Regions from separate parts of the Mesorhizobium sp. M0830 genome, predicted to be linked through region 2. Evidence: predicted binding sites of a transcription regulator. Region 2 holds the regulator's gene; the other holds the start of a gene.
The links. The regulator HrcA, encoded in region 2, represses chaperone genes, less so after heat shock. The targets are predictions, from matches to a motif close to GTTAGCACTCNCNNNNNGNGAGTGCTAAC.

Region 1 (14,867 bases), on a different contig from region 2:
CTTGACGATACCCAGTGCGCGCACGATCGACGCCGGCTGCTTTTCCCAGCCTATCTTGAAGTTGCCAAGGGAACGCTGCGCCTGCGCGCCCCAATAGCGGTCGGCGGCGACTTCGATCGGGCCGAACGTATCGGTTTCGGTTCTGGTCTCTGCAGCGGTCACGGGTCTCTCCTTGTCGAAGTCGGCAACGGCGTATCGCGTTGCACAAACGGCTTCAAGCGGAGATTGTGGGCAGCAATGATGCAAATCGGTTGAAGGTGCGCCTCCGCCTTCTCACGTAAGGAAAAAGGCGGAGGCGCGTGTCGGCTTGCCTCGAATGTCCTGAACGGCCAATCAGGCTAGCGGCGGCCCCACAATGTCGATGCCATTTTTTGCGCAGAGCTGTACCAGCACCGCGATGATTTCCGGTGTCGGTTCCATCTGCGGCGGCAGCTCTGGCTGTTCGGCGGGACGGCTCGCTTGACGCAGCATCGTCTCGAAGTCGGAGCCGCGCGTGATGGTTAGGGTTCGCGCACCGTTTGGAGATTCGACCCGGTAAGTGTGCGGTAGGCCTTTCGGCGCAATGACGGTTTCGCCGGCGTCTGCAATGCGTTCGTGGCCGTCGATTTCAAAGCGTAATCTCCCGTCCAGGAGGTGAAAAACTTCGTCTTCCCTGCGATGCACATGCAGTGGCGGAGAGTCGCCATAGGGCATGCGATGCTCGACGACGCAGATGCCGTCTTCTCCTGCGGCCGCCGAGACGTGGATCGCGACGAGCGTGTTGTTGAACCAGAAGAGCTCCTTGCCTGTGATCGTCCGGGCGGTCATTGTCATGGCTGTCTGATCCTTCTGTTGCTGTGCCGATGACCACCTAACCAAGGACATGCCCACAGCGGAAATCGAATGATCATATGGGGCGAATTGATGCGATGAATTTGAATGCGCTCGACCTCAATCTCGTCAGGGTGTTCGACGCCCTTCTGCGGGAGAGAAGCGTTACGCGTGCCGGCGAGCAGATCGGCCTCAGCCAGCCTGCCGTCAGTGCCGCGCTCAATCGCTTGCGGCATCTCCTCAACGATCAGTTGTTCGTTCGGCGGGGCAATGACATGATGCCGACGCCGCGCGCCGAGAGCTTGGCCGAGCCGTTGCGCGTGGCCCTTCGCGAAATCGAACGCGTCTTCCATTCGGCGAAGGCGTTCGATCCGGCGGAGCTGGAGCGAACCTTCACGTTCATGGGTGCCGATTTCTTTTCCATGCTGCTGATGCCAACCCTGGCCGCACGCATCGCCGGCGCCGCCCCGCGCGTGTCGTTAAGGTTTCTCGATAGCGCGCGCGGCGACGTTTCGCGGCTGCTCCAGGAGGATGAAATCGACGTAGCGCTCGAGCGTCCGCTGGAGGTCTCCGACTGGGTCTCAAGCACGCCTCTGTTCCATTCACCATTCGCCATCATCGCCGCGGAAGACAACGCTGCGATCAGGCAGGCGGGTACTGCCGAAGGCGAGCCTTTGCCGATCGAGCTTTTCTGCGAATTGCCCCATATTCTTCGTTCTATTGATGGCTCGATGTCGGGCGCCACCGACGAGGCGCTCCGCAAAATCGGACGAACGCGTCGCGTAAGCCTGACACTGCCGCACTTTCAGGCTGTCGCATTGGCAGTGGCAAATGGAAACCACCTCGCAGCGGTTCCCAGGCAGTTCGCCGTTTGGGCGGCGAGGACCCTGCCGCTCGTCATCTTTGAACCGCCGCTCCCCATTGCCGTTCCTGAAATCAGAATGTACTGGCACGCGCGCCACGACGACGAGTCACCTCATCGCTGGGTTCGCGATCAGATCCTGGAGGCGATAGCCTCACTCGGATTTGTGGAAAGCGGGGCTACTGAAAATGCCGGCGCCTAGTCTGGTGCAGGGATGGATTACCCCACCGCATGGCCACCGTCGATCGACAAATGCCGTCACTGTCCAGGCCGCCTCATCGCTCGCGAGATAGACCGCGATGCTGGCTGCGGGCAGCGTCAAGTTTTTCGGTGTCGCGGCCGACGATCAGGCCCCCCGCCGGCTCTCCGGCAAAGCGCACTCCGGCAGGTGCCGCACTCGAATCGCCTCAATCATCTCCCAAGCCGCGAACGCGACGTCGGCAAGAGGCGCAAGGTCTCAATTGGTTTGGTCAGACCGAGCTGCGCCTGCCATGCCGGCGAGGCGGCGAGCGCGGCTTTGTGGCGGGCATGTGCCTCGGCGCTGTCAAAGCCAGCGACAGACATGAAGACGTTTTCATCAGCCCGCACCGGCAGGCGCGGAAAACTGTTTTCGGCATGCTCGGTGACGAAAGCACCGAGCAGGTCTGCTCCAGACGCCGTCATCAGGGGCACTGTTTCGGCCTCGAAGCGGCTGGCGAAATCAGCCTCCGCGCCGGGCTGGAGATGATGAATCTGGATGACGACGAGACCAGTCGGCGGCCTGTTTTGAATTGAGTTTTCGTCGGTGGCCAGGCTTGGACGTTGCGCACCCGTAAGGTCAAAGCCAGCGCCCGGCCATGCGGGCTTCAGCAGCAACACGTCGTCGGAATCGATCATTGTCGCGTTGGCCGCATGTTTGTGCGCCGCCCAGACCGGGCCGTCATAAAAGGCGGCGAGAGCATTTGTCCGCGCATCCATACCATCGAAGCCGCGCATCCAGACGAACATATCCGGGCGATCGAGATCCCGGAACTGGCCGATGATGGTCATTCCAACGTCCTCCTGGCCCTCGATAAGCTTGCCGTCAAAAATGTCGATAAGCGTGTCGCGCTGGCCGGGCTTCAGCGTGTATTGCCGAAGCTCGACGACAGGCGAGGCGAGCACCGATGGCTTCGGCGCGGCATTCAGGGGCATGTTCATCCAACTCTCCTCAAAAACAGGGTGATCATCCTGTTTATAAAACAGACCGGTTGTCCTGTTTTGTCAATATGCTAGAGTTCGGCAATGTCAGCAGAGATGAACGTTCAATCAAAACCGCGCCCACGAAAACGCATCAACGACCCTGAAGGCATGCGCAAGAAGGTGCTCGATGTGGCCGAGGACGCGTTCCAGGCGCGCGGCTATCACGCCTCCAGCATCGGCGACCTGATGGCGGCGGCCGGCGTCAGCGGCGGCGCGCTGCATCACCATTTCCCGACCAAGAAGGCACTGGCGCTGGCGGTGATCGACGAGCGTGTGGCGGCAGCGGTGGAACAGACATGGATCGCGCCGGTGCTGGCGGCAGCATCGGTGCGCGAAGGCGTGCGCGCCGTGTTCGAGGCGGTGGCGGCGGAACTGGAGCAGCAGGGTTTCGTGCGAGGCTGTCCGCTCAACAATCTGGCGCATGAGCTGTCGCTCGCCGATCCCGATTTTCGGATTGCCCTTGCCGGTATTTTTGCCGATTGGCGGCGGGCGATTTCGGAAAAGGTGCGGGCGGACCAGCAGGCGGGCAGGGACGAGGGCACAGATCCCGAGCGCTTCGCCGCGCTGGCGGTCGCCACCTATTCCGGCGCCATGTCGATGGCCAAGACGGCGCAGGATCCGAGCGTGCTGCGGGACTGTTTGGCTGGTCTGGAGCGGAGTGCGCTGTCGTCATCTCAAGGCGGACTGGCAGCCAGGCGACGTCGCCGGGTGCTGCCACGACCAAGAACCCTTTGATGTCAAAGCGATAACACGCTGCGTTGACTTGGCGCGCCAGCTCTAGCTACTGCGCCCGCGGCCTTATCGCCTCATAGCGTTCGGAACTTGCGCCTTCATCGTAGCGCCTCGGCAGCCTGGTTCTCGAAGGGCGGAGATGCAGGCCTTTGGCACGATGTCGAATGGCGGCAAGGAGAGGCGCTGGACGGCCGGCCGCTCTCCATGCTGAAATTCAGCTCATGATGAATAGCCGTTCGCCTGGATTGTTTTCTCGTCGCAGCTTTTTGGCGCAGGCCGTAGGTTTTGCCGCGGCCGGCGCATCGTCGCGCCCGGCATTCAGCCAGACCGGCCTACGCATCCAGCCCATCGACGCCACCTTCCTGTTCATCGCCGATGTTCATGCCTGCCGCATGGCGAGCGGCTTGAGCCCCAACTGCCGGCAGGAAGGAAAGACTGACGCGGCCCTGCTGCGCAACGTGACGGCGCTCAACGGTCTCGCCGACAAGGACTGGCCCACCGAGATCAACGGTGTCGCCAGTGGCCTGCGCTCGGCGGGCGGCCGCATCGGCAGGCCGCTCGGCCTCGTCGTCGGCGGCGACATCACGGACGATGGCGGCGGTCAAATCACCCAGCCGAGCGAGGGCACCCAACTGCTCCAGTTCAGCCAGCGCTACCAGCAGGGCGTCGGCCCCGATCGCGTGCACATGCCCGTCTATGTCGGGCTCGGCAACCATGATCTCGACCAGAACGGGCCGCCGCACCATGTCGACTGGTACAGGCGCGAATTGCGCGACTATGTCGAGGTCAATCATCGCGCCGGCGTGTTCTTCAAGCCGCCGGTGCCGGCCACCGACTATGATATCGACACCGACTGCTATTCCTGGGACTGGGGCGGCCTGCATCTGATCCAGACGCATCGTTTCGCCGGCGATACTGGCCACGGCGCCGAGAGCAGCCTGTCATGGCTGAAGCAGGATCTGGCGACCTATGCGGCGGATGGCCGCCCGGTCATCCTGTTCCAGCACTATGGCTGGGACACCTTCTCCATAGAACGCTGGGATGCCGCCAAAAGGCACTACGACGATGACGGCTCCGGTGCACCGCACTGGTGGGGCGAGGCCGACCGGCAGGCGCTGTTGGCGGCGCTCAAGGGCTACAATGTCGTCGGCATTTTCCATGGCCACCAGCACGACACGCCGCTGATCTATCGCAGGGATGGGCTCGATCTGTTCAAGCCGAAGGCTGCCTATATGGGCGGTTTCGCGCTGGCCAGGGTGACCGGCAACGGCTTGGACGTGGTGCTGGGCGAGGCAACCGGCGATCATGGCGAGGTCGCCTTCACCAATGCCTTCAGCAAGGGTTGGAGCATATGAAGAAGGCGACCCTCGCGGCCGCCTTTTCCGCATCTCCTGGGAGTTTTGAATTCGGAGGAATTCATCCGCGGGAGGCTAACGAGCCGGCGTCGGTTAGGTTCCAGGCGTCGCCCGGGCGTCAGATCAGGTCGTGCTTCCGCCTCCCGAGGCAAGGTCGGCGAGCTAGGCTGTTACCAAGCGCCGACCAACGGATTGCAGGTGATCGTGCGCGCGGGGAGAAAAATGGCTGAATTCACGCTCTTCATCGGCAACAAGTGCTTCTCTTCGTGGTCGCTCCGGCCATGGGTGGCGATGCGGCATCTGGAGATCCCGTTCGACGAGAGCTTCGTGCGGCTGCGCACGTCGGAGACCTTCGCAAATCTGGCGAAAGTGTCGCCGACCGGCCAGGTGCCCGTCCTGAATCACAATGGCAAGACCGTCTGGGAAACACTTGCCATCCTCGAATATCTGGCTGACCTGTTTCCAGACAAAAGGCTTTGGCCGGCCGACATCGACGCCCGCGCCCTGGCGCGCTCGGTGGCGACCGAAATGCATTCGGGTTTTCGCGAGGTTCGCTATGGCTGGCCGATGAATTTGCGACGGCCGAAGGGCCACAAAGAGCTCGACGCCGAAGGTGAACTACAGCGCGAGCGCATAGAGACGATCTGGCGCGAGTGCCGGGAACAATACGGCAAGGGCGGCCCGTTCCTGTTCGGCCATTTCACCGCGGCCGACGCCATGTATGCGCCTGTCGTCACCCGCTTCGACACCTACGGCGGCACGCTTGCGCCGGATACACGCGCCTATGTCGACGCCGTTCTTGCCACCCCGGCGATGCGCCATTGGTATGCGGAAGCGGCAAAGGAGACATGGCCGGAACCCGGCCCGGACGAATGAGCTTCTTCCCCGCCTGGTCGCCCGGACGGTTCTCGAAGCATGCAGAACCAACGATTGCCGACCCTCCTCGGCTGACGGAAACCCCGATCGTGAAGGCCTGCTCATAGGGCTTTGCTTTGCGCACAATCCGTACTCACAGCGCCAGATCCCGGCACGCCGGCGGTCACTGGCGTTTCACCAGCACCCATCTGTGCCCAACGGGACCCTTACCCCTCGCGCCTCAACACCGCGACCATTGTTGCCATTTACGATCGCGCGAAGTCGAACTTCAACCAAAGCGTGTGATGACGCTTCTCGGCGCGCTGGATTGGCTCAGATTCTGGAGGATTTCAGGGTAGGTTGGTGTGAAGATGCAGATCGAATCTGTATCGCTTGGCCAAGATGGCCGCGGGCCAGAAGCGTCCCCACCAAGCCGGAGCAACAGAAGCACAACACCACTTGATCCTTTACAATGAACCAAAGGGCGAACAACGGGGACGGCACATGTCGGCGAGTGCTTATGCATTGATTGGATTCATCTCATGGGCGCTGGGCCTGCTGATCGTGATGGAAGTCATCCGGACCTACCTGGTGATCTCTGGGCAAGTCGCGGCAAACGGCTTCACGCCAGATAACGCAGCACTCACCCCCTTCATGCAGAGGCTGGCCCGCGCCCACGCCAACTGCATTGAAGGGCTTCCAATCTTCGGAGGTCTGCTAGGCGTCGCCATCATTATCGCAAGAACAGATGTCACGAATCCGCTTGCCTATACCCTGTTAGGTGCACGGATAGTGCAGTCGATGATCCACCTCGTCTCCACGACCCAACTCGCGGTTAGTCTCAGGTTCACCGCGTTCGCCGTGCAAATGGTGATCGGTGCGTATTGGTCCTGGGTGCTGTTGATCTGAAGAGTGCCGCGAGTTCAGAATCACGGCGGTCTTTCAACTGAAAAAAGCCGCCGGTTCAGCGGGTAAGAGAACGAGGTTGGGGGCCTATCGCGAAGATCCTATCGGGATGGAAGTCGACCAGCGCTCTGCCAGAGTGAAGTTGCCAAACTCACCTGGAGCATCCAAGCCAACACCACCCAAGCCCCGGCCGCTATCCACGTCGATCTTGGCGCGACATTTGCGCCGCAACCGGACATCGCCTTCGCAGCGAAATCCGGGGAGGGAGGGAAAGCCCCGCTCGATACCGGCCAGCCGGTCCGTCATCATACAAGAACGCCCCTCGCACGTTTTATTGTACGGGAGGCGTCCTTTGTGTCAGCGTCCCTGAGATCTCTCTCTGAAACTGCTGACACTGTGAAATGCATGGGCGCGAAATTGGTTCCCGGCATGCTGCTTTTTTTATGGAACAGGCGCCTTGGTTTCTGTGCCCGGAGCCGCCGGCGAATGGATCCTCGCCAGGCGCGTCTGCGTCGAATCTGGTGAGAAGAAAACCAGAAATTGACATGCCGCCAAAAGAAGCCTACAAGGAATTCGTCGATATTTGTTTGACTGACTTTTGTTATCCGCGCTTTCGAGCGCGCCTTTGACGAACTTCCCACATCAAAAATCGGGACAAACGACGTCATGCATCCGCATGGCGTCGAACGAATATTTGCCATGGAAAGGGTTCGTCATGAGCACCGGCACAGTTAAATGGTTCAACGCCACCAAAGGTTTTGGTTTTATTCAGCCTGACGACGGCTCTGCCGACGTTTTTGTCCACATCTCGGCCGTAGAGCGCGCCGGTATGCGCGACATCGTCGAGGGCCAGAAGCTCGGCTACGAGATGGTCCGCGACAACAAGTCGGGCAAGATGTCCGCCGACCAGTTGAAGGCGGCCTGAAAAAAGAATTCAGCTCTCCCGGTGACCACGGATGTACTGGCACCGGTGAGTGGCGAATTCGAGCACATGGCCGCGGAGACCTGAGTTTCCACGGCATGTCGTGCGCATCAGAAGGTCGTTCCCGTGCATCCCCCGTGCATCCTTTTGGATGTCACTTGGTTGCGCGGCGCTCTCATGAAGGTCAGGCGGTGCCTGGCCTTTTTCATTTTGCGCGTCTTGCCGCTGAAAATGCGCCGCGCGCCGACCTGGACGTGCTATGGGACGCTCCAGCAATTGAATCCGCTGCCGTATGGCTTCGTGCATGGTCCCGACCGAAGACCCGGTCTTGCCCCATCGTCACGGGCTCCTGACAGGAGAAAGATTTTGACCGCTCAATCGAAGACAACAGCCGAACAGGCCGTGTCCTTGTTCAGCAAGACGCAAACCCAGTCGATGTCGCTCAACCGTATCAATTCCGAGCGCGATGCCGTCAGCCAAGCGCGTGAAGCCAAGACCGCGCGCTTGCGCGAATTGCGCCTGGAGAAGGAGGCCGATGAGTTGGCCGCCGCCGCGGCGCTCGCCGCTTTGCCGAAGCGAACCGGAAGACGCTGATGGCTACCAAGCGCGTGCCTCCGAAACTGATCGCTGCCGATTCGACCATCGCTGACGTGGTCGATGGCCTCAACAAGCCCGTCGAATATGTGCGCCGGGTGCTGGAAAAGCTGGAGCGCTGCAAACGCGCTCATGGCGATGCCCAGGTGCGGGTCGGCGTGCGCGGTCGCGCCGAATGCCCGAACTACCTGATCGAATATGTCCGTGAAGACGCCAAGACCCATGAGCGCGTGACCCATCAGGACGCCGCCTACAGCGGCAGCACGCATCGCGAGCTGGCAGTGCACCACATCGCGGAAGTCAGAAACTGGTCGCCCGAGGAAATGAACATCACGGCGGTTTCGGCGTTGATCGGCCGCCTGCGCAATCCACGTGCACCAACATCGCGCTTCGTCGACGAGGACTGACATGGCCATAAAATTCTCCACCAAGGACCAGCCTGCAACACCGGCTGCCGCCGCAAAACCGGCCAGGCCGGTTGCCGCGCCGAAAGCCGGCGAAGCTGCCGAGACCGCGACCGATCTGTTCAAGTCGCCGGCCGAAGCGTCGTCGCGCAAGACAGGCAAGAAGAAATGACGGGCAAGAAGAGATAGCCCCTTGCCGCAAGACGCCGATCGCAATCCTGCAGCACCAGGGCTGTCCGACCTGATGGCCGCTGCAAGTCCTTTGTCGTCGCAGCGCAGCACCGCTGCTCTCTTCGACTGCCAGAGCTGCGGCGCCTGCTGTTCCTACTCGGCCCAGTGGCCGCGCTTTTCCACCGAGGATGATGCGCAGCTCGACCGCATCCCAGAAAAATATGTAGCCGCCAATTTGTCCGGCATGCGCTGCGAGGGCGTGCGCTGCTCTGCCCTGTGCGGCGAGATCGGCAAGTCGACCGCATGCGGCATCTATGAACTCCGCCCGGACGTCTGCCGCGCCTGCATGCCTGGTGACGACGATTGCCTGATGGCGCGCCGGGCGCACGGATTGCCGGTGTAGCTGCTAATCTACTCCACAAAGGGGGAGATTAAGCTCACCGCCGCTTGTGCGCCATTGTCCGTCCCGATACCTTCCGCGCCGGGCAGGGCAGCGGAGGATTTCATGAGCATCGAATTTCTGTTGACGTCGCTGATCGTCGTGGCTTCGCCCGGCACCGGCGTTCTCTACACGCTGAGCGCCGGCCTCTCGCGTGGCGCGCGGGCCTCGATCATCGCCGCCTTCGGGTGCACGCTCGGCATCATTCCGCATATGGCGGCTGCCATCACCGGCCTTGCGGCGCTGCTGCACACCAGTGCCGTCGCCTTCGAGACGCTGAAATATCTTGGCGTCGCCTACCTGCTCTACATGGCCTGGAACACGTTGAAGGAAAAGGGTGGCCTGAGCGTCGAACAGGATGTGACGCCGCGCTCGGCCCGCAAGGTGATTGCTACCGGCATCCTCGTCAACGTGCTCAATCCGAAACTGTCGATCTTCTTCTTCGCCTTCCTGCCGCAATTCGTCAGCACCACCGAGCCCAACGCGTTGTCGAAGATGCTGGAGCTCAGCTCCGTCTTCATGCTTTTGACCTTCGTGGTCTTTGTCGGCTACGGCATCTTCGCTGCCTCGATCCGCAGCCATGTCGTGTCGCGGCCAATGGTGCTGACCTGGATGCGCCGAACCTTCGCAGGCGCCTTCGTCATGCTCGGCGCAAAGCTGGCGCTGGCCGACCGGTAGAAACCGGTTCGCGGGTCCTGGCGTCTCTGCGCAAAATCCCTGCCAGATAGTCAGAAGGCGAGCCCAGGCTCGCCTTCATCTAGTCTTCAACTCCGGGCAATCACTTGTTGGCGCCGCCGAGAGCCTTCAATTTTTCGCAGAACGGCGCGTGTGGTTTGCTCATCGCAGCGTCTTGGCATTCCTTCATCATCATGGCCTGATCGTCCTTGGACATCGCTGCCCAAGCGGCCTTCATTTCTTTGTCGGATTTCATCGTCTTCATGCTCGAATCGGTGAAGAACGGTTCCATCATCTTGGGCGAGTCGAGCGCCCCGGCAAATGCCGTGCCGCTGAAGACAGCCAATGCGAGTGCTCCAAAGCAGGCGGTTCTAATGCTCATAGCACGAGTCCTCCCTCATGGTTCTTCTCGATCGTCGAATGGCGGTCGCGTCCGGTTCTAGCATAGATTGAAATAGTTTAGGACTAACTCATATGGCTGTGGTCGGGCGTTCTCGTGCGTCAATATGATTAAGGTCTGCCGACCCATGGCGCTGACCTGGTGCGCCACACCTTCGGCGCCAAGCTGGCGCTGGCGGATCGCGTGCTGAGTCCGGTCGAGATCGCCGGCCACAGTTCGATACAGGCGGCCTTGCCGGCGTAGCTGGCCCCGACGAGGTCGCGGCGCTGATCGAAGCCGCAGTGCTTGCCGGCGAGGTACGGCAGCGCGCGGATGCCGCCGTCTGAGGACCGATTAGGCGCGGCGATCGAGATCTGCGCCAAACAAAAAGGGCGCCTTTCGGCGCCCTTTCTGTAAGTCTAGCGAGATTGGTTTGGATTAGAAATCCATGCCGCCCATGCCGCCCATGCCGCCGCCGCCCATGCCGCCAGGCATGCCGCCGCCAGCCGACTCCTTCTTCGGAGCCTCCGCGATCATGGCTTCGGTGGTGACCAGCAGGCCGGCGACCGAGGCCGCGTCCTGGAGAGCGGTACGAACAACCTTGACCGGATCGACGATACCCATGGCGATCATGTCGCCATATTCGCCGGTCTGGGCGTTGTAGCCGAAGGTCGCGCCCTTGTTCTCAAGGATCTTGCCGGCAACGATCGATGCTTCCGCACCGGCGTTGGCCGCGATCTGGCGGGCCGGAGCCTGCAGAGCACGACGAACGATGTTGATGCCGGCGGCCTGGTCGGCATTGACGCCGGTGGCCTTGATGTTGGCCGAAGCGCGCAGCAGGGCTACGCCACCACCAGCAACGATGCCTTCTTCGACGGCCGCGCGGGTCGCGTTGAGGGCGTCATCGACGCGGTCCTTCTTTTCCTTGACTTCGACTTCCGTCGCACCGCCGACGCGGATCACCGCAACGCCGCCCGCGAGCTTCGCGAGACGTTCCTGCAGCTTCTCCTTGTCGTAATCCGAAGTGGTCTCTTCGATCTGCTGCTTGATCTGGGCAACGCGGCCCTGGATCTCGGCCTTCTTGCCGGCGCCGTCGACGATGGTGGTGTTCTCCTTGGAGATCGACACCTTCTTGGCGCGGCCGAGCATGTTGAGGCCGACGTTCTCGATCTTGATGCCGAGGTCTTCCGAGATGACCTGGCCACCGGTGAGGATGGCGATGTCTTCCAGCATGGCCTTGCGGCGATCACCGAAGCCCGGCGCCTTGACGGCGGCGATCTTCAGGCCGCCACGCAGCTTGTTGACGACCAGCGTGGCCAGAGCCTCGCCTTCGACGTCTTCCGAGATGATGAGCAGCGGCTTCGAGGTCTGCACGACGGCTTCGAGAACCGGCAGCATCGCCTGGAGGTTGGAGAGCTTCTTCTCGTGCAGGAGGATGTAGACGTCCTCGAGCTCGGCAACCATCTTGTCGGCGTTGGTGACGAAGTAGGGCGAGAGGTAACCGCGGTCGAACTGCATGCCTTCGACGACTTCGAGTTCGGTCTCGGCGGTCTTGGCTTCCTCGACCGTGATGACGCCTTCGTTGCCGACCTTCTGCATCGCTTCCGCGATCATCTTGCCGACCGACTCGTCGCCATTGGCCGAGATCGTGCCGACCTGGGCAACTTCCTCGGAGGTCTTGATCTTCTTGGCAGCCTTGCCGAGCGCGCCGACGACTTCGGTCACGGCCAGGTCGATGCCGCGCTTCAAATCCATCGGGTTCATGCCGGCGGCAACCGCCTTGTGGCCTTCCTGGACGATCGACTGCGCCAGAACGGTCGCCGTCGTGGTGCCGTCGCCGGCGATGTCGTTGGTCTTCGAAGCAACTTCGCGGACCATCTGCGCGCCCATGTTCTCGAACTTGTCTTCAAGCTCGATTTCCTTGGCGACGGTGACGCCGTCCTTGGTGATGCGCGGCGCGCCGAACGACTTGTCGATGACGACGTTGCGGCCCTTGGGGCCGAGCGTGACCTTCACCGCGTCGGCGAGGATGTTGACGCCGCGAAGCATGCGCTCGCGGGCATCACGGGAAAATTTTACGTCTTTGGCAGCCATTTTTAGCTCCTGGCAGGGGCTTTAGATTGAGCCCGGGAATTCAGTTGATGAAAAGGCCTGATATCAGCCGATGATGCCCATGATGTCGGATTCCTTCATGATCAGAAGGTCTTCGCCATTGAGCTTGACTTCCGTGCCCGACCACTTGCCGAACAGGATGCGGTCGCCGGTCTTGACATCCAGCGGAACCAGCTTGCCAGCTTCGTCACGAGCGCCGGAGCCGACGGCGATGATCTCGCCTTCCTGCGGCTTTTCCTTTGCCGTGTCGGGGATGATGATCCCGCCAGCGGTCTTGGATTCGGATTCGACCCGACGAACGACCACGCGGTCATGAAGCGGGCGGAACTTCGACTTTGCCATTTTTTCTTCCTCGATGAGAACGGTGAGAAACAGTTCCTCCGTCCGGCGACGCCGGACATATGAGTTAGCACTCACCAATGGCGAGTGCTAACGTGGCGCTGAAATAGGCTGGCGGCTCGCCGGAGTCAAGGCGCGTAGCGCTGACCTGGAGCGTGAAATTTTTCTACGGATTGAGGGTTACAGAAACAGCCGCAGCTGGGTGTGGATGATCGAACGATAATCCTCGATCGTGCGGCGGCTTTCCGCGTCGCCCTCGGCAAGCGCCAGGCGCACCACGCCACCGGCGAGCTGGAAGATCAGCAGAACCATGCGTTCGAACTGCTCGCGCTTCTCCGGCTCGATCAAGGCGGCGACATGGTCGCAGAACATCCTGGCCTGATGTCGGGTTTCGGCGATGTCTAGGTTCTTGAGCGCCTTGTCGGCCTGGATGGCGTTCTGCAGATCCTGGATGGCCGGATCGCTGGCGACGCGGCTGAGATAGTCGTCAAGCAGCCGGTCGGCGGCCACGATCACGTCCTTCGCCTCGCGGACATCGGCGATGATCGCCGTCAGCCGCGTACGGCTGACCTCTGAAAACCGTTCGTAGAGCATCGCCAGGATCGCCGATTTATTGGGAAAGTAGTGGTAGACGGTGGCAATCGGCCCGCCCGCCAGCAGACCGACTTCCTTCATGGTGACGGCATCGATGCCCTTTTCGCCGATCAGTCGCATGGTCGTCGACAGGATCGCGTCGATGCGCTCGCGGCTGCGCTCCTGCTTGGGTCTGCGCCTGGGCTCGGTGGCTGTTTTCGTCACTTCCGTCATGCACCGATCTTTCGCACGGGCTTTTCAGATTCCGGTTGACAAAAAATATGATCAAATATCAGTTTCCAGAATGCTGACAGGTTGTCAGTTTTTTTACCGCACGGCAAGCACATTGGGAGGCGCCTTTGGCTTCGACAAATACCGGCCACGCAGACAATGACGACTGGCTGGTCGGCAATCCGACCAGCGCACAGCTTGCGTCGGCACTGTGGGTTGGCTCGGTCGGTTTGCTCATCCTCGGGCTGCAGCCCGTGCTGCTCGGCGCTCTCTATATCGAGGGCCATGTCAGCGGCGATGAACTGGCGCTGGTCGCGACCGCCGAGATGATCGCCATTGCCGTCGGTTCGGCTGTCGTGGCGATGCTGCTCTCAGCGCACAACATGCGCTGGAAAAGTGCCGTTCTTTTGCTGCTGCTGGCGCTGGCCAATGTGTGGACGGCCTATGCCGCAACCGCCAACACGCTGATCGCTGCCCGCGCGCTGGCCGGCCTTGCCGAGGGCGGTCTGGTGGCGGTCGCCACCGAGTTGATCGCCCGCTCGCGGCGCGCCGAGCGCATCGGCGGCTATTTCGTCACCATGCAGACGCTGGCGCAATGCGCGACTGCCCTGTTGCTGGCGCTCTATGTCATCCCGGCCGCCGGATCGGCCGGAGGCTTCATCGTTCTTGCCGTCGTCTGCGTCGCGTCGCTGGCGGTCGCCTTCACCGTCCCTGGCGACTATGCCGATCTGCCCAAGGACGAGAATCTGGCCAATGTGCTGACGGTTCCTTCGCTCACCGCGCTGCTGTCGGTGTTCTGCTACTTCATGTTCTTCGGCGCGGTCTGGGCCTTCCTGGAGCCGCTTGGCGCGCAATACGGCATCGATGGCCGCACCGTCGGCCTGATTGTCTCTGCCAGCCTCGCGGCTCAGGTCCTGGGTGCAATGACGGCAACCGTCTTCGAGGCGCGCATCGATTATCGCCTTGCCGTTGCGACGATCGGTATCGTGGCGCTTGTCAGCTCGCTGGTTCTTGCCAGCGGACCTGACCTCATCACATTCTGGGTCGCCGCTCTGGTCATGGGCTTCATTCTTTTGTTCATCGTGCCTTACCAGATCCGGCTGGCGATCACCGCCGACGAGACGCGCACCGTCGTGCTCCTGGTGCCGGCAGCCCAGCTTTTTGGCCTGGCGATCGGGCCGATCGCCGCGTCTCTGCTCATCGACGGCAAGGATTTCCGGCCGGTGCCGGAATTCGCCGCCGCCAGCGCTGTGGCCAGCGTGCTTCTGCTTGGTCTGTTCATCCTGC
Region 2 (14,867 bases):
GCCCGGTCGAGCAGCATGCTCATGTCGAGCCCAATCTCGCTTTGGCGAATTTCTGGAAGGCGCGGGCGCGGTGTGAGAGCGCCGTCGGCTGGCCGGGCCTCCAGCCATGTTTTTCCTCGGCGCTCATCTCGCCAAAGGTTTTTTCGAAGCCGTCGGGCAGAAACACCGGGTCGTAGCCGAAGCCGAGGTCGCCGCGCGGCGGCCAGACCAGCGTGCCTTCGGCCTCGCCGCGATAATATTCGGCCTCGCCGTCGGGAAACGCCAGGCAGATGACGGCGACAAAGCGGCCCTTGCGTTGTTGCGGCAAGGCCGCACCGCCTTCCTGCAACGCCACTTCGGTGCGTTGCATGGCCATGCCGAAATCGCGCGAACCGTCGGGTGTTTCGGCCCAGTTGGCGGTGTAGACGCCGGGCGCGCCGTCAAGCGCGTCGACGCACAGGCCGGAATCGTCCGACAATGCCGGCAGGCCGGTCGCCTTGGCCGCGGCCAGCGCCTTGATGTAGGCGTTTTCCTCAAAGGTGGTGCCGGTTTCGTCCGGCTCGGGCAGGCCGTAGTCCTTGGCCGATTTCGCTTCGAAGCCGAACGGCCCCATCAGGTCGGCGAATTCGCGCAGCTTGCCTTCATTGTGGCTGGCGACGACGATCTTCTTTCCATCGAGAGAGTGCATCAAAGGCCCCAGATTCGTGGCTCGGCGAATTCGATCGAATTGCCCGAGGGGTCGCGTATATAGATCGAACGGCCGCCCTGCGGCCATTCGAATTCGCTTTCGATGGCTATGTTTTTCGCTTCGAGATGCGCTCTCCAGTTGGCGATTTCGTCAGCGGTCGCCGCAAAGCAGAGATGGCCTTCGCCGACAGCGCCGTGTGGCGGCACGGGCAGCCTGGCGTCGGGCGCCGGCGGGATTTTGGTTGCCTCGGCATTGAAGACGAGCAACACGCCCGGGCCGCAGCGGAAGAACAGGTGTCGGCCATCGACTTTGCCGAAGAGGGTGAGGCCCAGGACGCCGGTGTAGAAGGTTTCCGCGGCGACGAGGTCGGTGACGTAGAGAGCAGATTCCAGGATAGCAGAGGGCGTCACGAGGCGCCCCCCTCTGGCCTGCCGGCCATCTCCCCCTCAAGTGGGGAGATTGGCAGCTTTGGCGCCTCCGCACATCTCACGCCGCCGGAAGGTGGCGCAAACCAGCGGGATAGCCGATCTCCCCCCTTGAGGGGGAGATGGCCGGCAGGCCAGAGGGGGGCGCTCAAGCTCGGCATTTGAGAACTAAGCCACCGCCATCTGCTGCAAACTGACCAGGCGCTGAATGCCCTTCTTGGCCAAGCCCATTAATTCCGCGAACTGCCCTTCCGAAAAAGGCTCGCCTTCGGCGGTTCCCTGGATCTCGACGATGCCGCCCTTGCCGGTCATGACGAAATTGGCATCGGTGCCGGCCGACGAATCCTCGATGTAATCGAGGTCGATAACCGGCTGGCCGTCATGGATGCCGCAGGAGATCGCCGCGACGTGGTCCTTCAGCACCTTGGCGACGCTGGCCATTTGGCGAGCTTCCATCCAGCGCAAGCAGTCGTAGAGCGCCACCCAGCCGCCGGTGATCGAGGCGGTGCGGGTGCCGCCATCGGCCTGGATGACGTCGCAGTCGACGGTGATCTGCTGCTCGCCCAGTGCTTGCAAATCGACCACCGCACGCAAGGAACGGCCGATCAGCCGCTGGATCTCCAGCGTGCGGCCGCCCTGCTTGCCGGCGGAAGCCTCGCGGCGCATGCGCTCGCCGGTCGAGCGCGGCAGCATGCCGTATTCCGCCGTCACCCAGCCCTTGCCGGAATTGCGCATCCAGCCCGGCACTTTTTCCTCCAGGCTGGCCGTGCACAGGACATGCGTGTCGCCGAACTTCACCAGGCATGAGCCTTCGGCGTGCTTGGAGACGCCGCGCTCGAAGGAGATGGCGCGCATTTCGTCGAATTGGCGTTTGGAGGGGCGCATTCAGGCTGCTTTCTTGTCATTTTTCGGGAATCTTGGCCGGCTTGTAGCCGCATGGGACGCATGGCGCAAAGGAAAATGGCTTGACGATCCGACACAGACACCGGGGTGATCTGACGCAGACACCGGGGCGATCTGACACAGACACCGGGTTGCGCGGGCCGTAGCGAAGTCTATATCTTTGGGCCGGAGGTTTTTGGCCGCAATGACCAAGGCAGTCGATCCAAGTTCGCAGGCGCCCGCGCTTCAATCATTGGACATGCGCTCGCGCGACATCTTCCGGCGCATCGTCGATTCCTACCTCAAGGACGGCGAACCCGTGGGATCACGCAGCCTATCGCGCATCCTGCCGTCTTCGCTGTCGCCGGCCACCATCCGCAACGTGATGAGCGATCTCGAGCATCTCGGCCTGATCTACGCGCCGCACATCTCGGCCGGCCGGTTGCCGACGCAGGCCGGCCTGCGTTTCTTCGTCGACGCCTTCATGGAGCTTGGCGATCTCTCCGACGAGGAGCGCCGCGCCATCGAGGCGCAAGTGCGGGCATCCGGCTCGGGCGCGACGCTGGAACACATGCTGACCGAGGCCAGCCAGATGCTGTCGGGCATGTCGCGCGGTGCCGGCCTGGTGCTTGCCGCCAAGAACGAAGTGGCGCTGAAGCACATCGAATTCATCCAGCTCGAGCCGACCAAGGCGCTGGCGGTGCTGGTGTCGCAGAATGGCGACGTCGAAAACCGCGTCGTCGAGCTGCCCGCCGGCATCACCGTCTCGCAACTGCACGAGGCCTCGAACTTCCTCAACGCTCATATCCGCGGCCGCACGCTGGCGGAGGCGCGGGTCGAGATCGCCCGCATCAAGGAAGAGACCAGGGCCGCCCTCGACACGCTGTCGCAGGACCTCGTCGAGAAGGGGCTCGCGGTGTGGGCCGGCGCGGACAGCGGCCTGCCGGCACGGCTCATCGTGAGCGGCCGCGCCAATCTGCTCGAAAACGTCACCGCCCAGGCCGATATCGAACTGTTGCGGCACCTGTTCGAGGACATGGAGACGCAGGACGGACTGATCCAACTGCTCGACCTCGCCGAGGAAGGATCGGGCGTGCGCATCTTCATCGGCTCGGAAAACAAGCTGTTCTCGCTGTCGGGCTCGTCGCTGGTGGTCGCGCCCTATCGCGACAAAGACGCCCGCGTCGTCGGTGCGCTTGGGGTCATCGGCCCGACCCGGCTCAACTATGCCCGCATCGTGCCGATGGTCGACTATACGGCGCAGCTGATTTCCCGCATGCTGCGCTAAGCGTATTGATGTTCAGGTGATGCCGGCCTGACCTGAATCTCAACACCTTAGACTCAAAAAACAAAGAACAAGCAGCTGAGGAGAAAAACAATGGCGCTCGAAGAATTCAAGGCCCGGATCAGCCTGCTGCTCGAGGAGATGGTCAACCAGCCGGAAGACCAGCACGAGATCCAGGAGCAGTTGCGCGAAAAACTGCGGGAAATGCGCGCCATGGGCCTGCCGCTGCCGGCCGATCTCGTCGCGCTGGAAAAGCGTCTCGATGACGATTTCTACGCCGCTGGGACCTGAGGCTAAAAAACCTCCGCTTTCGCTTCAACTGATCGTGTGCCGCGGAACAACGGACGAAACCGCTCGTTTGCCCCCTTTGCAGCCGTTCACTATGTGACCAGGTTTGGAGGATTGAATGATCCGATTGGCTGGGCTGGCTCTCTCCGCTGCGGTGTTTCTCGCCGCCGCTGCATTCGCACAGCAAGCGGAGCCCGTATTGAAAGGTGCCGCCGCCTTCGGCGACTGGCGTGCCGACAGGCCCGGTGTGCGCCGCCTGATCAAGCCGAACGATCTGCCAAAACCCGACGTCACCAAATCCGCCTCCAACAGCGCCGGCCTTGCCGAAAGGCCGGCAGATGCCAAGCCGAAACTGCCGCCGGGCTTTTCGGCCGAGCTGATCGCGTCGGGCATCGACAATCCGCGCGTCGTCCGCGTCGCGCCGAACGGCGACCTGTTCGTCGCCGACAGCGAAGCCAACCAGATCCGCGTCTACCGCCTGGCCGACGGTAGCGCGAAGCCGGCGCAGCACGGCATCTTTGCCCGCAATCTCAACCAGCCCTATGGCATTGCTTTCTATCCACCGGGCAACGACCCGCAATGGGTCTATGTCGCCAACAGCGACGGCATTGTGCGCTTTGCTTATCACAGCGGCGATCTGAAGGCCGCCGGCGACCCGGAGACCATCGTCGACAACATCCCTTCAAGTCATCACTGGACCCGCGACATCGCTTTCTCTCCGGACGGCAAGACGCTTTATCTATCGGTCGGCTCGGGTTCGAATGCCGCGCAGCATATGGGCAAAGAACCGAAGGGCGGCCTCGACGCCTGGGCGACGTCGCAGCCGCTCGGCGCTGCCTGGGGTCCCGAGGATGGCCGCGCGGCTGTGCTGGCCTTCGATCCCGACGGCAAGAACGGACGCATCGTCGCCACTGGCCTGCGCAACTGTTCGGGCATGGCCGTGCAGCCGGCGACCGGCGCGCTGTGGTGTGTCGTCAACGAAAGCGATGGGCTCGGCGACAATGTGCCGCCGGAATATGCGACCGTGGTCAAGGACGGCGCCTTCTATGGCTGGCCCTGGTACTATGTCGGCAACAACGAGGATCCGCGTCACAAGGGCGAGCGCCCCGATCTTGCCGGCAAGGCTGATATTCCCGACGTGCTGATGCAGGCGCATTCGGCGCCGCTCAACATCGCCTTCTACGAAGGGAAGACCTTTCCGGCCGAATACAGGGGCGACGCCTTCGTCGCGCTGCATGGTTCATGGAACCGTGGCAACAGGACCGGCTACAAGGTGGTGAGATTGCTGTTCAGGGACGGCAAGCCGACCGGCGAATACGAGGATTTCATCACCGGCTTCGTCGTCTCCAACGGCGAGGTCTGGGGTCGGCCGGTCGGCGTGGCGGTGGCGAACGACGGCGCGCTGATCGTGACCGAGGACGGCAACGGCACCATCTGGCGCGTCACCCATGACGGCGATCGCTCCTGAGCAATCTTGACACAAACCCCTCACCCGGATTGCCAACGGCGGCGCCAGGCTCTTCTCCCCGGCGGAGACGGTGACCGCGAAGCGGCCGGATGAGGGCGCCTTCTCTGCGTGTTGCAGCGACATCTGGTGCAATGGATTCCGATCCCAGGGAATTCAATCCTGGTCCATTCTATGCGACAAGGCGTTCTGATTTGAGGCCGCAGCCATGACGCTCACCGGATTCCTCGCCTACAGTGCGGCGCTCGGCATCGCCGCCGCCATCCCTGGTCCCGGCGTCACCGCGCTCGTTGCGCGTGCGCTCGGCTCCGGCTTCCGCTCGTCGTTGGCGATGTCCTTTGGGCTGATGGCTGGCGATCTCACCTACCTGACCGCCGTGGTGCTGGGTCTCGCCTTCGTCGCGCAGACCTTCGGCGTGGTTTTCCTGGCTATCAAATGGCTCGGTGTCGCCTACCTGGCCTTTCTCGGCTGGCGCTTCTGGAACAGCGGCATCACGCCCGAGACAGTCGAAGCGAAAAAGGGCAAGGGTGGGCTACTGTCGAGCTTTGCCGCCGGCCTGACCGTCACGCTCGGCAATCCGAAGACGATGATCTTCTACCTCGCGATCACGCCGACCATCGTCGACCTGAAGACCATCACACTTACCGATTACAGCATTCTCGTTGCGCTGACGGTCGTCGTACTTCTGGTGGTGCTGGTGCCGTATCTGGCGCTGGCGGCCAAGGCGCGCTGGTTCCTGAAGTCGCCGCGCGCGCTCAAGGCGCTGAACCGCACCGCCGCCGGCTTCATGGTCGGCGCCGCTGCAGCGATTGCCGCCCGGCAATAGAGGGCTTTTCGGCCAAACCATTTCGCAAACAGGCCTTTGCGGGAAATGCTTTTCCGAGAGGGCGATGTTTTCGACACAGGTCCCACTCGGATATTTTCAGCCGACAGTCTATCTTGCACGGCCAAAGGCCCTATCTTGGCGGCTTGAATTCCACTTGCCTGAAATTCCCCACTTGCCTGAAATTCCCCTTGCCTGAAAATTCTGGGAGCGAAACCAATGAACAAGCCCGTCACCTCTGCCCGTTTACCCGGTCGCGGCCGCGTCTACGATTCCATCACCGATACGATCGGCGACACGCCCCTGGTGCGGCTCGACAAGTTCGCTCGGGAAAAGGGCATCGTCGCCAACCTGATCGCCAAGCTCGAATTCTTCAATCCGATCGCCTCGGTCAAGGACCGCATCGGCGTGGCGATGATCGAGGCGCTGGAGGCTTCCGGCAAGATTTCTCCCGGCAAGACCACGTTGATCGAACCGACGTCGGGCAATACCGGCATCGCGCTTGCCTTCGCCGCTGCCGCCAAGGGCTACAAGCTCATCCTGACGATGCCGGAAACGATGTCGATCGAGCGCCGGAAGATGCTGGCGCTGCTCGGCGCCGAGCTGGTGCTGACCGAGGGTCCGAAAGGCATGAAAGGCGCCATCGCCAAGGCCGACGAACTGGCCGCGACGATCCCCAACGCAATCATTCCGCAGCAGTTCGAGAACCCCGCCAACCCGGAAATCCATCGCACGACGACGGCCGAGGAAATCTGGAACGATACGCATGGCGAGGTCGATATCTTCGTCGCCGGCATCGGCACCGGCGGCACCATCACCGGCGTCGGCCAGGTGCTGAAGAAGCGAAAGCCCTCGGTGCATGTCGTCGCAGTCGAGCCGGACTCCTCACCGGTTCTGTCGGGTGGCCAGCCTGGCCCCCACAAGATCCAGGGGATCGGCGCCGGCTTTGCGCCCAAAATCCTCGACACGACGATCTATGACGAGATCGTCAGGGTATCGAACGAGGATTCGGTCGCAAATGCCCGCCTCGTCGCCCGCCTCGAAGGCGTACCGGTCGGCATCTCGTCGGGCGCCGCCCTGCAGGCGGCCATCGTCGTCGGCTCGCGGCCGGAAAACAAGGGCAAGAACCTGGTCGTGGTGATCCCGTCCTTCGCCGAGCGCTATCTGTCGACGATTTTGTTCGAGGGGTTGGGGGCTTAGCCGAAGGTGAAGGGACGTTGACCTTCGGCGCCGCTTTTGTCAGAGGCCAGAGTGATTCGATTCGGAGCCCTATGCATTTGCCGGGCGCCGCGGGCGCTGATGTCCGCGCTTCGTGAAGATCGGAACCTGCTAAAGTGGGTAAAGACTTCGATTCAATAACCCCGTTCGAGGTCGATTTTGTTGGACAGAGGCTCTCCTCTTGCGACTTGACCGCAAAGATCGGCGGCCTGGTCGATTCCAGAATCCACCCAGAAGCTCGCAACATGAGGTGTGATGGTCACCCTGGGATGAGTCCACAACGGCGATGAAGCCTCCAGGGGTTCACGCTCAAACACGTCAAGACAAGCACCAGAAAGCTGACTTTCATCGAGCGCGCGGATCAGGTCGGCTTCGTTGACATGCGCGCCCCTGCCGACATTCACAAGGTAGGCACCTCGCTTCATTTTTCTAAAGGCAATGGAGTTCAGTATCCCACGAGTGTCACCAGTCAGGGGAAGTGAGCAGATAACGTAGTCCCGATTTGTGAGTGCGTCCGCAAGCTGGGCGCGGCCAAAGTAACTATGTATACCGGGAAGCGTCTTTTGATGACGAGACCAGACTGCCGTGTCGTAGCCCAAGTCCGCAAACAGCTTTGCGGCCCAGCCACCGATCCGGCCCGCACCCAGCACAACAATTTTTGTCTCGGAGATCTTCCGAGGCGCGAGCGGATTCCAGGATTTGCGGGCTTGCAGACTCATGTATTCTGCAACATGCCGCTGCTGGCAGAGAACCCGAAGGACGATGTACTGCACCACTTCCGACGCCTGCTCACGCGTTGCGAGCCTGATGAGCGGAACACCCTTGGGAAAGCTCTGAAGGTCAATACCCTCGACACCGGCCCCCAAATAGACAACGGCGCTTAGCCCCGTCATGGCGTCAAAAAAGCCAGGACTGGCGCCCTTGTCGATCAGCACAATATCTATATCACTTTTGTTCCCGGCGTCTGGCCAAAGCCTGAACTCCAGCTGCGGCACGCGGGTTTTAAGCTCGGCAGCCCATACTTGGGCATCAATGTAGTCAGGGTACTCATTGACCATGAGAACGGTAGTGGGCTCGCCGAACACTTCGCCCCTCCCAGATTCAGGTAATCAGGCATCCACCGGATGACCAGTCTGTTGTGGCTGAGGGTTGCGCAAACTGGTACCAGTTGCAAGACCAGACCTCGGCAAAATGGCGTTTATGCGCGCCCGGCAGCGGCGGCTTCACTGCGGAGGCCGCACTCGGACTAGACGAATTGCCGGCAGCGAGCCGCCGTTTCCCCGGCGCTTAATTCTTCAGAGCTGCCCTTTTGCCCTGCAGGAACCGGCGCACCGCCGGGTCGCGCTCGAGGCCGATCGCCCGGTCATAGGCTTGGCACGCCTGCGATACCTGCCCAAGCCTGGCCAGGAGACCGGCGCGGGCTGCCCAATAGGGCTGATACTCATCAAGCCGCTTGTCCTCGCCCAGCACGTAGAGGGCCGCCAATCCAGCCACTGCACCCTCGGCCTCGGCAATCGCCACCGCGCGGTTGATCGCCACCACCGGTGATCCCGCGATCGAGAGCAGCGCGTCGTAGAGTTCGCGGACCGCCACCCAGTCGGTGCGGCCGGTCAGCCGTCGTGCCGCATGTGCGGACTGAACCGCCGCCTCAAGCTGGTAGCGGCCGATGACGCCCATCGTGGCGGCGCGGCGGAGCAGGGATTCCGCTTCGTCAACCAAAATGCCATCCCACAGCGTGTGATCCTGCTCGGCCAGCGGAACATAATCTCCGGCCGGATCGCGCCGTGCCGCGCGCCGCGCTTCGGCGAACAGCATCAGCGACAGCAGACCCAGCGCCTCGGGCTCTTCCGGCATCAGCGAAGCCACCAGGCGACCGAGCCAGATGCCTTCGCTGGCCAGATTGCGGCGCCGCGTTTCGGTGCCCGCCGGATCGGACCAGCCTTCGGCGAAGGCGGCGTAGATCGCTTCCAGCACCGCATCCAGCCTTTCGCCGAGTTCGGTCCGCTCCGGAACGCGGAACGGAATGCCGGTTTCACGGATGCGGGTCTTGGCGCGAACCAGGCGCTGGCCCATGGTTGCCGGCGACACCAGGAAGGCTGAGGCGATCGTCGCCGCGTCGAAACCCAGCACGGTCTGGAGGATCAGCGGCGAGCGAATGCCGGGCTCGATCGCCGGGTGGGCGCAAGCGAACATCAGCCGCAACCGTTCGTCGGGAAGGTCATCGTCGGTCATGCCCGCCTCCATCTCCTCGGCAATCAGCTTGAGATGCTCGCGGCCGGCCTCGCTGGTCAGCCGCCGCCGCACCGCATCGACGCGGCGCCGCCTTGCCACCGCCAGCAGCCAGGCTTCCGGCCTTTCAGGCACGCCGGTTCGTGGCCAGCGTTCGAGTGCCGCGGCAAAGGCGTCAGCCAGCGCGTCTTCGGCAGCGGCCACGTCACGCGTTCGCGCCGCGAGCCAGGCAACCAGCTTGCCGTAGCTTTGTCGGGCGGCGGCCTCGGCGGCCACCCGGGCGATCTCCGAGCGACTGTCCATCACATCATCATCTCTCGGACAGGTACTCGGTCATTTCCCAGATCGGCCGCAGCTCGACAGTACCGGTGCTGGCCGCCGGGCAGCGCGCCGCCCAGGCGATCGCGGCGTCGGCATCCTCGGCCTCGATCATGTAGAAGCCGGCAAGCTGCTCCTTGGTATCGGCATAGGGGCCGTCGAGCACGTTGGTCTTGCCCCCAGCCACCCGTACAGAGGTGGTCGCCTGACTCGGGCGCAGTCGGTCCCCTGCCAGCCAGGCGCCGGACTTCTTCAAGGCTTCGGTATAGGCACCATAGGCGGCACTCATCTGGTAGGTCGCCTCGGCCGGTGCATTCGCCATCGCGGCTTCGTCGGCGTAGATCAAAATCATGTATCGCATGGTCTTCTCCCGTTGTTTCGAAGGCCGCTTCGTTGCGAGCCGGACGTATGTCGCGCGGCAGCGCGCGATTTCGACAGACAGCTCAAAAAACTTTCGGCTCCGCTGGCTTTTTGCGCAAGCCGCGATCTGTTTCCGATCTCTCAACCGTTCGTCTAACGAGCACAATTGCGGGTTGGCATTTGCGGCTCGCTGTCTAAACTCGCCGTGGTCGCACCTGGGAGGCGGTGCGGTCGCCGATATTTCAGGGAGGAGGCCCCGATGTTCCATTTCAGAACGAAATTCGTTGCAGCCGGTGCCGTGGCGCTCTCGCTTGGCCTGGGTGCCGTCTCAGCCAGCGCGCAAGAATTTATCAATGTGCTGACCGGCGGGACGTCCGGCGTGTATTATCCACTCGGCGTCGCATTGTCTGAAATCTACGGCAAGGGCATCGAAGGCGCGCGTACCCAGGTGCAGGCAACCAAGGCTTCGGTCGAAAACCTCAATCTGTTGCAGCAGGGCAGGGGCGAGATCGCCTTTGCGCTCGGCGATTCCGTCAAGCTGGCCGCTGAAGGCAACACCGAAGCGGGCTTCCCGGGCAAGCTCGACAAACTGCGCGGCATCGCCGCCATCTATCCCAACTACATCCAGATCGTCGCCAGCCGGGAGTCCGGCATCAAGACGCTGGCCGATCTCAAGGGCAAGAGCCTGTCGGTCGGTGCGCCGGCGTCCGGCACCGAGCTCAACGCGCGCGCCATCTTCGCTGCCGCCGGGCTGAAATACGAGGATCTCGGAAGGGTCGAATACCTGCCCTTCGCCGAATCGGTCGAGTTGATCAAGAACCGCCAGCTCGCCGCCACGCTGCAATCCGCCGGACTCGGCGTCGCCTCGATCCGCGATCTCGCCACCTCCGTGCCGATCAATGTCGTGGCAGTGCCGGCGCAGGACGTCGCCAAGATCGGCGCGCCCTATCTTTCGGTGATCATTCCCAAGGGAACCTATGAGGGCCAGAGCGAGGATGTCGCCACCGCTGCCGTCGGCAATTTCCTTATCACCCGCGCCGATGTCTCCGACGAAACCGCCTATCGGATGACCAAGCTGCTGTTCGAGCATCTGGACCAGCTTGCCGCCGCCCATGCCGCCGCCAAGGCGATCGACCCCGCCAAGGTGCTAGACGGCATGCCGGTGCCGCTGCATCCCGGCGCCGAGCGGTACTACAAGGAGAAAGGGCTGCTGAAGTAGGCGCGTGGCAATCCGACATGTCTTCGCCAGGCGCCCCCTCTGCCCTGCCGGGCAGAGGGGGGCGCCTCGCGCTACAATTCGCTCCTTTTGGAGATCGATGGATGAGCGAAGCAACGACAACCGACGGCAAATCCGCCACCTTCCATCTCCCCGTCGCCGAAGAGCAGGTCGAAGGCCTGCCGCCGGGCTTCGGCGAAGGGCTCGCCGGCAAGGCCGCCTTTCTCATCGCCGTCTCCTTTTCCGTGTTCCAGATCTACGTCGCCGCTTATGGCAGCATTCCGAGCCAGGTGGTGCGAGCCATGCATGTCGGCTTCCTGCTGCTGCTCGGCTTCGGCCTGATCGCCAATCTGCGCGCCAAAAGTATGCCGGCAAAAGCCGTGTTCTGGACGCTCGGCGTGCTCGGCTTCGGCACCGGACTCTACAATTGGGTGTTCTATACAGACCTCATCCGCCGCTCCGGCTTCCTGACCACGCCGGACCTGATCGTCGGCGCGGTGCTGGTGGTGCTGGTCTTCGAGGCCGCCAGGCGGCTGATGGGGCTGCCGCTGGCGGTCATCGCCTTCATCTTCCTCGCCTACTGCTTCGTCGGCAACCATCTGCCGCCGCCGCTCGTCCATCGCGGCTATGATTTCGCCCAACTCGTCGACACCTTCGCCTATGGCACCGAAGGCATATACGGCACGCCGATCTATGTTTCAGCCGCCTACATCTTCATCTTCGTCGTCTTCGCCGCCTTTCTCGAACGCGCCGGCATGATTGCGCTGTTCAACGATTTCGCGCTCGGTCTTGTCGGCACCTGGCGCGGCGGCCCGGCGCAGGTCTGCGTGCTGTCCTCGGCGCTGATGGGTACCATTTCCGGCTCGGGCGTCGCCAATGTGGTGGCCAGCGGCCAGTTCACCATCCCGCTGATGAAGCGCTTCGGATTCCGCGCGGCTTTCGCCGGCGCCGTCGAGGCAACCTCCTCGATGGGCGGCCAGATCATGCCGCCGGTGATGGGCGCGGTCGCCTTCATCATGGCCGAGACGCTGAACGTGCCCTATGCCGAAGTGGTCAAGGCAGCGATCATCCCGGCGCTGCTCTATTTCGGCGCCTGCTTCTGGCAGGTGCATCTGGAAGCCGGCAAGGCCAGCCTGCATGGCATGGCCAAGGCGGACCTGCCCAACCCGTGGGACGCGGTGAAACAACACTGGCCGCTGGTGCTGCCGCTTGCGGCCCTCATCTATCTTTTGTTCGCCGGCTATACGCCGATCTTCGCCGGCACGATGGGCCTAGCGCTGACCATCGTGCTTATCCTCGGTACGCCGCTGGCGGCAGCGATCGGGCCGCTCGCCTTCCGTGTCGTCTTCTGGCTGGCGCTCGGGCTCGCCGCCGCCTTGTTCATGAAGTTCGGCGTCAACCTCCTCGGCCTCGTCATCGCCGCGCTGGTCGTCGCCTGCTTCACCTCCAGGGGCGGCCGCGAGACGCTGCGGATCTGCGTCGACTCGCTCGCCGAAGGTGCCAAGAACGCGCTGCCGGTCGGCATTGCCTGTGCCATCGTTGGCATCGTCGTCGGCACGCTGACGCTGACCGGCATCGCTTCGACCTTCATCGGCTGGATCATCTCAATCGGCGAGAACAATCTGTTCCTGTCGCTGGTGCTGACCATGGTCACCTGCCTGGTGCTCGGCATGGGCATCCCGACCATTCCCAACTACATCATCACTTCGTCGCTCGCCGGGCCGGCGCTGCTGTCGCTCGGCGTGCCGCTGCTGGTCAGCCACATGTTCGTCTTCTATTTCGGCATCATGGCCGACCTGACGCCGCCGGTGGCGCTGGCGGCGTTTGCCGCCGCCCCGATGGCTAGGGAAAGCGGCCTCAAGATCGGCATCCAGGCGACCAAGCTCGCCATTGCCGGCTTCGTCGTGCCGTTCATGGCGGTCTATACGCCGGCGCTGATGCTGCAGGACGCCGGGCCGATCGCCGCCCAGTTCGGCTATCCCGTCGAGGTCGCCTACATCGTCGCCAAGGCGTGCATGGGGATCGTGCTGTGGGGTGCTGCCGCGGTCGGCTTCCTCATCAGGCGCATGGCGTGGTGGGAGCGGCTGCTGGCCTTCGCCGCCGGCGTGCTCTTGGTCGCGGCGGTGCCACTCACTGACGAGGCCGGCTGGGCGCTGTCGCTTGCTTGGATCGGCTGGCACTGGTGGCGGGCGCAGCAAGCATCGATCTCCGCATGAGCCTGTGCATCCTGGCCGCCGGCAAGACGGTGACGCTCTCGGTTGCCGCCTTCACGCTGTCCTGGACGCATTCGGTGGAACGGACGCGCTGGGCAGAGGACTGGAAGGTGACGCCTTCCGGCCTGCAGGTGGTCGAGGCGCGGATCAAGGGCTCGGGCGCGGGCATGGAGCCGCCGGAAGGCGCGGTGCTGCGCGACGGCTGGTGGATCTATGCGCCTGATGTAGGCCCACAGCGACGCCTCGTGCTTGCCGCCTCCGGCGAGACCGGCGACGGCTGGATGCTGTGCACGGTTCAAGGCTGCCGTGAACTCGGCAAGGTGGCTGGTGCCTCCATTGTGCTGGAACCATGCGGGTCGGACGGCACGAGCCAGCCCGATAGCGCACGATCAGGCCGGTGAGCGGATGGGAAATCTCGACATGGAAGTGGAAGCGGCCGTTTTCGACGGCCTCGTGAAATCTCCTGCCGACCTGACCCCCTAGCCAATCATTCGTCCCCGCAGCTCGGGTGCGGGTATCTCGCAACTGTCCTTCCTGCCGAACAGGGTGTAGCGATTCCTGGCGATGCAATCGTAGAGCCAGTTTCGCAGCGGGCGCGGCAGCAACAGCAAAGCGTTCATCGCCCGCCAGGGCCAGCCGAGTTCCGACATGACGGCAACGAAGCTGTCGAGCCGCGTGAAGGCGATGCCGTCGATCAGGACCAGATTGGTTTCGTAGGAGTCCGTGCGCAGCCCGTGCTTCCTGAACAGCGCTTCGCCAAACGGCGACTGCGCGGTGGCGAAGCGGAAACGGCTTTGGCGGTCGAGCCTGACCACCATGCGCACGAAGCCGGAGCACAGCACGCAGACGCCATCGAAGACGATCAGCGGATGGCGTGCATCGAAGGATGTTTTGGAGGGACTGCTTGACTTGGGAAGGTCGGTCACGCAGGCCTCGGCTGCTTGTGCCCTATGACACTAAGCCAGCCGGAGGCGGCATCAAAGCCGTGGCGATGTCGCACGCCGCCTGTCGGCGAGAGCGGGACGCTCGGCGCGATAGGTGGTGGCGCGGGTTGAGGCGGCGGGCCTGCAGATCCGGCTGTCGTGGCGGCTCTCGAAAGTCATGATCAGTGCGCGCCCAGCGAGTTGCCGCGACGGGCGCAGGCCGGGCCGGGGCCGCGCATGTAATAGCGCTCGGGCCGATAGGTCGGCGCGACGAATTCGCGAATGACGGCGGCATAGCCGATGAGGTGCGCGAGGAAGTTCATTTACCTGGTCCCTGTCCCGTTTTCGGATGTCCCTTCCGAATTGCGGTCATCATAGCGTCGAGGGGTGAATAGTCGGTGAACGTGATGTTAATATCTGGTCGAGAAGGCCTTGCTTCGTGGCTGGAATGCGGCTGATTCGGGGTCTTTCCGTGCAGTTGGTCGGCATTCCGACCAATGTGACTTTTGCATCACATATGTTTCGTTCGAATGCCGCCTGCGCGCGATTCTGTTT

Region 1: groES (co-chaperone GroES) is a predicted target of HrcA. The motif match lies at 12,843-12,871, and genes of this name have one in related genera.

The regions. Positions count from the first base shown of each region.
Region 1 is NZ_JAMYOR010000011.1:118,158-133,024, forward strand. It holds gene fumC (class II fumarate hydratase) at 1-162, opposite strand, end outside; gene NKI20_RS09620 (cupin domain-containing protein) at 334-813, opposite strand; gene NKI20_RS09625 (LysR family transcriptional regulator) at 909-1,874, shown strand; gene NKI20_RS09630 (NIPSNAP family protein) at 2,084-2,851, opposite strand; gene NKI20_RS09635 (TetR/AcrR family transcriptional regulator) at 2,948-3,628, shown strand; gene NKI20_RS09640 (metallophosphoesterase) at 3,847-4,980, shown strand; gene NKI20_RS09645 (glutathione S-transferase family protein) at 5,203-5,856, shown strand; gene NKI20_RS09650 (MAPEG family protein) at 6,238-6,744, shown strand; gene NKI20_RS09655 (cold-shock protein) at 7,457-7,666, shown strand; gene NKI20_RS09660 (hypothetical protein) at 8,030-8,257, shown strand; gene NKI20_RS09665 (hypothetical protein) at 8,257-8,664, shown strand; gene NKI20_RS09670 (hypothetical protein) at 8,666-8,833, shown strand; gene NKI20_RS09675 (YkgJ family cysteine cluster protein) at 8,855-9,235, shown strand; gene NKI20_RS09680 (LysE family translocator) at 9,338-9,949, shown strand; gene NKI20_RS09685 (hypothetical protein) at 10,050-10,328, opposite strand; gene groL (chaperonin GroEL) at 10,764-12,419, opposite strand; gene groES (co-chaperone GroES) at 12,483-12,779, opposite strand; gene NKI20_RS09700 (TetR/AcrR family transcriptional regulator) at 12,957-13,583, opposite strand; gene NKI20_RS09705 (MFS transporter) at 13,709-14,867, shown strand, end outside.
Region 2 is NZ_JAMYOR010000034.1:1,402-16,268, forward strand. It holds gene hemW (radical SAM family heme chaperone HemW) at 1-23, opposite strand, end outside; gene rdgB (RdgB/HAM1 family non-canonical purine NTP pyrophosphatase) at 20-667, opposite strand; gene NKI20_RS19885 (VOC family protein) at 667-1,077, opposite strand; gene rph (ribonuclease PH) at 1,261-1,977, opposite strand; gene hrcA (heat-inducible transcriptional repressor HrcA) at 2,180-3,262, shown strand; gene NKI20_RS19900 (hypothetical protein) at 3,353-3,550, shown strand; gene NKI20_RS19905 (PQQ-dependent sugar dehydrogenase) at 3,666-5,015, shown strand; gene NKI20_RS19910 (LysE family translocator) at 5,221-5,838, shown strand; gene cysK (cysteine synthase A) at 6,055-7,035, shown strand; gene NKI20_RS19920 (NAD(P)-dependent oxidoreductase) at 7,188-8,138, opposite strand; gene NKI20_RS19925 (RNA polymerase sigma factor) at 8,341-9,585, opposite strand; gene NKI20_RS19930 (YciI family protein) at 9,593-9,961, opposite strand; gene NKI20_RS19935 (TAXI family TRAP transporter solute-binding subunit) at 10,220-11,179, shown strand; gene NKI20_RS19940 (TRAP transporter permease) at 11,281-13,392, shown strand; gene NKI20_RS19945 (DUF1850 domain-containing protein) at 13,389-13,790, shown strand; partial or broken gene NKI20_RS19950 (hypothetical protein) at 13,822-13,911, opposite strand; gene NKI20_RS19955 (thiol-disulfide oxidoreductase DCC family protein) at 13,869-14,315, opposite strand; gene NKI20_RS19960 (hypothetical protein) at 14,495-14,635, opposite strand.